One region of the Vibrio profundum genome, then DNA from elsewhere that is predicted to be linked to it. Evidence: predicted binding sites of a transcription regulator. Region 1 holds the regulator's gene; the other holds the start of a gene.
What was found. Region 1 encodes PurR, which represses purine synthesis genes. Its sites were predicted from a motif close to TNANGNAAACGTTTNCNTNA; they were not measured.

Region 1 (2,417 bases):
GCAATGGTGATGGTGAACAGCAGTGCTGAGATAACGCTGAACCAAATAAAGCGGGTGATTTTAAGGATCAGCAGGTAGCTTGAAAGCTGCTGACGGATGTCCATCCTGGCTGCCGTTGGAGTATGTGTTTCTTTAAGTTTTCGGGCTAATACGAATATGGCGATCAGAGTGAATATCGATAAGCCCACAAAAACGGCGCGCCATGCAAACCCTTGGAGTATTACCGCGCCGATCAGCGGCGCCAGCGCAGGCGAGAGTTGGCTGGAAATGGAAAAGTAGGCAAACGCTTTCTTAATCGTATCTTGTCTATCACATACATCGGAAATAATCGCCCGAGCAATCACGGGAGCGCCCCCCGCCCCTAAGCCAGTGAGTAAACGACACGCATAAAGCTGCTCGATATTTTGTGCAAAGGCCGATAAGAGTGCCCCGGTATCGACAATCAAAAACGCGAGTAATATCGCTTTCTTCCTGCCATAGACATCAGAATAAGCACCATAAAAAAATTGTGATATTGCCGCACTCACCAAGTAGATGACAATGAGTTGTTTGGTTTGGTATTCACTTACCGACAGCGATTGCATGATATAGGGAAGGGCAGGATTGAGCATATCCATCCCCATGAGCCCAATCACCAATATGAAACAAGAGAATAGAATCGTGTGTTTTTGCGTTGTATTGAACATAATAATCGCGAGGAGTGAGTAGATAGCTGTGCGATATTATTAACGAGAAACAAGTTTTTTTCTGGTTGTGCTTCTCAGTATTGAATCGCACGTAGAATGGGGCGCATTTCTCAGGAAGATTTGGCGTGCCAGGTAGGATACAAAAATGCCCGACTAGATTAGCCGGGCATTCAGTTAAAGTATTTCAAACGTTTAACGGCACTTAGCGAATATCTTTTACCGTATTGCGCACGACTATCTCAGGCTGCATTTCGAAGACACGTTTTTCGTGTTTTTTATCCTTGATGCGTTCAAGTAGAATTTCGAATGCGTTTTTACCCACTCGGCGCTTAGGCTGGTGGATAGTGGTAAGCGGTGGTGAGAAATATTCCGCTAACTCAATATTGTCATAACCAATAACTGACATATCTTCAGGCACTTGTATGCCTTTTTGCTGCAAACGACTAATTAAGCCAAGTGCCATGGTATCGTTAAAGCAAAATACCGCTGTTGGCTTTTTATCCATGACTGCAATTTTATCTGCCGCGAGCACGGCCGTGTCGCATTCAAAATTGCCTTCTAAGATCCAGTCCTCGTTAACCTTAATGTCTTTCTCCGACAATGCGCGTTTGTAACCTCGAATGCGCTCTTGGCAGGCCGCTTTTTCTATTTGTCCGCTTAAACAAGCAATATCAGTGTGGCCGTTATCCATCAAGAATTTGGTCGCTAAATAGCCACCTTCTTCTGAGTTATCGATGATTTTGTCAGCTTGTGAGCTCTCAGGGCCCCAATCCATCACGACTTTTGGAATATCTTTGTGTTGGTCAAGCATCTCACGCAATTCTTCAGTTAGGTCAGAACACATCACCAACATACCGTCAACGCGTTTCTCAGCGAGCATGCGAATATAGTCGCGCTGCTTTTCGTAGATCCCACCAGTGTTACACAAAATCAAAGTGTAGCCTTGACGGTAACAGTAGCTTTCAACACCATCGATGACTTCAGAGAAAAACAGGTTCGTCGACTGAGTGACTAGCATCCCGATAGTGCGTGTCGTGTTGCATTTTAAACTGCGTGCGACCGCGCTTGGCGCGTAGTTGAGTTCTTTTACCGCCGCTTGAACTCTCTCTTGCGTGGTTTCAGCAACAAAACGAGTCTTATTGATTACGTGTGAAACTGTGGTGGTTGATACGCCAGCGAGGCGTGCAACGTCTTTAATGGTGGCCATTGTTCTGTCCTATTATTTCTGCCACATTTATTTGGACGGGCAGACAGTCCTACATACAGCAAAACCGCCAAACTACGGCGGTTTACATAATTTCATCATCTTTTTCTCGATTGCGTTGCCGATTTTAGTGTGCCTGTCTTATTACCGCAACAGAAAACCACGCTCTGACTTTGTTTATTGGCTTAATTTGCACGGTATTTTACAAACGCTGTTTAGTCGCGAGGTATTCACAATCCAGTTCAAGGAAGCAAACTAACAAGCGTGCGATCGATGCGTAGAAGCCAAAGCTGTCTTTGTGATTGAGTTGCTCTCTAAAGTCATATAACCAAGACAGCAAATAACGGCGGATAAACATCTCTTGTTCAGTGAGCGCTTCATTGAAGTGCGCCAGTTTTTCGAGCTCGTTGGAGCGAATAATTAAATTGCCAAGAAAGTCGAGCTCATTAGAGATGTGATCGGCAGGTTCTTTGTTGGATGGGTCGACAGTGACATAGTGGCTGGCCATCAAGGCCACAATCTCTTGG
Region 2 (2,417 bases), on a different contig from region 1:
CATCAATATCGCGACATAAAATAACGCGCCCGATGTCGCGTACGCTGGAATCATGCCCGCCAAAGGCGAGAAGAATAAAGCCAGCAAAAATAAAATACCAACGACAACCGCAGTGAGGCCAGTACGCCCACCCGCGGCAACGCCTGAGATACTCTCGACGTATGAAGTCGTATTGGATGTCCCCAATAAGGCACCAATTGACGTAGCGGTGGAGTCAGCTAATAGTGCTTTGTTTAAACGCGGGATCTTGCCGTCTTCTTTCATCAGCCCCGCTTTGCTCGCCACGCCGACTAAGGTGCCAGCCGTATCGAACAAATCAACAAACAAAAACGCGAAAACCACCGAAATCATTCCAACTTGGAACAAACCAGAAAAATCCAAAGCTAGAAAGGTTGGTGCGATACTCGGAGGCATCGACATCACCCCTTGCCATTGCACACCGCCAAACACTATGCCTAACGCTGTTACCGCGAGAATACCAATCATCACGGCGCCCGCCACACCTCTATATACCAAGGCTATTGTCAGAAAAAAACCGACGCAAGCAAGAAGAGATGGCATCGAGGTAATATCACCTAACGTGACAAAGGTGGCTGGGTTAGCGGCAATAATTCCTGCGTTTTTTAAGGCGATGAACGCCAGAAACAGACCGATACCAGCAGAAATCCCCGTCCGCAAAGACATAGGGATAGAATCAATGATCAGCTCGCGTATTTTAAACAAGCTAAGCAGAATAAACAGGCAGCCCGACATAAACACAGCAGCTAGTGCCACTTGCCATGTATAGCCCATGCCCAGTACAACTGAGTAAGTGAAAAAGGCATTCAACCCCATCCCCGGCGCCTGTGCGATAGGGAAGTTAGCCACAAAGCCCATGATGAAACAGCCAATGGCGGCGGCCAGACACGTTGCCACAAACACTGCTCCGTGATCCATCCCTGTCGATGATAGTATCGCGGGGTTCACAAAGATAATGTACGCCATGGTCAAAAAAGTGGTCAATCCGGCGACAACTTCCGTTCGGGCATTGGTTCCATATTCACTCAGTTTAAATAACTTTTCTAACATAGAGGCTCTCGCAGCATAGAATAAAAACGATTGCGTAATCGTTTGGGTCGGGATTATAAGTTTATACCCAAGTAACCTCAAGCGGCATTGTCCCGCGCAAATTCCATGCGAGCAAGTTTTAGAAATTATGTGAAAAGTGAGATTTTTACGGTGCAGACAAGAGTTAAAGCTAAACTGTCATCGTATCCGTACATAAGGCACTACAGGCTGGCCAGAGTAGCCTTCCAAAGGATTTCCCACTCCCTGTTATCGTTATGTTATCCTTGCCCGATAAATCGGCCGTCCCTTCCTCCGTTTTTATGCGGATAAAGACTGAGTCGAAATAAAACAAAAGTGTGGCAAAAATACTGAAAGGAGCTATCCGTGTCTCAAGATCATTCTGAAATTAGTAACCTATCGCCTCGCCCTGTGTGGCAATTCTTCGACAAGATTTGTTCCATTCCTCACCCATCAAAGCACGAAGAAGCGTTAGCTAGCTACATCGTAGGTTGGGCGAAAGAGCAGAATCTAGATGTTCGTCGCGATGACGTAGGTAACGTATTCATCAAAAAGCCAGCAACCCCTGGTATGGAAGATCGCAAAAGCGTAGTACTGCAAGCCCATATCGATATGGTGCCGCAGAAGAATGAAGATACGGCGCACGATTTCGTCACAGACCCGATTCGTCCTTACATTGACGGCGAATGGGTAACAGCGCAAGGCACCACGTTAGGCGCAGACAACGGCATGGGCATGGCGTCTTGCTTGGCAGTTCTTGCCGCTGACGACATTCAACACGGTCCACTTCAAGTGCTGCTGACTATCGACGAAGAAGCAGGCATGACAGGTGCGTTCAACCTTCAGCCAGGTTGGCTAGAAGGTGACATCTTGCTGAACACAGATTCAGAGCAAGAAGGCGAAGTGTACATGGGTTGTGCGGGCGGCGTCGATGGCGCTATCACATTCGACATCACTCGCGAAGCGCTACCAATGGGTTACGTTGCTCGCCAGCTTACCCTTAAAGGCCTAAAAGGCGGTCACTCTGGTTGTGATATCAACACTGGCCGTGGCAACGCAAATAAGTTGCTGGCTCGCTTCCTAGCAGGCCACGCAGAAGAGCTAAATCTACGCCTAGTTGAATTCCGTGGTGGTAGCCTACGTAATGCTATCCCACGTGAAGGCTTTATCACTGTCGCACTACCAGAAGAAAACCTAAACAAGCTAGATGCGCTATACACTCACTTCACTGAAATGCTACGCAGCGAGCTAGGCAGTATTGAAACTAACCTTGTTACTTTCAACGAAGCCGTTGATGGCCAGCCAGAAATCATCGCAGCAGACGACCAGAAAAAACTGATCGCTACACTGAA

Region 2: L4C34_RS07900 (NCS2 family permease) is a predicted target of PurR. The motif match lies at 1,087-1,106, and genes of this name have one in related genera.

Annotation. Positions count from the first base shown of each region.
Region 1 is NZ_JAKJTA010000003.1:463,173-465,589, forward strand. Features, by position in the region: gene L4C34_RS02090 (MFS transporter) at 1-686, opposite strand, end outside; gene purR (HTH-type transcriptional repressor PurR) at 889-1,893, opposite strand; gene torD (molecular chaperone TorD) at 2,093-2,417, opposite strand, start outside.
Region 2 is NZ_JAKJTA010000007.1:78,689-81,105, forward strand. Features, by position in the region: gene L4C34_RS07900 (NCS2 family permease) at 1-1,068, opposite strand, end outside; gene L4C34_RS07905 (aminoacyl-histidine dipeptidase) at 1,432-2,417, shown strand, end outside.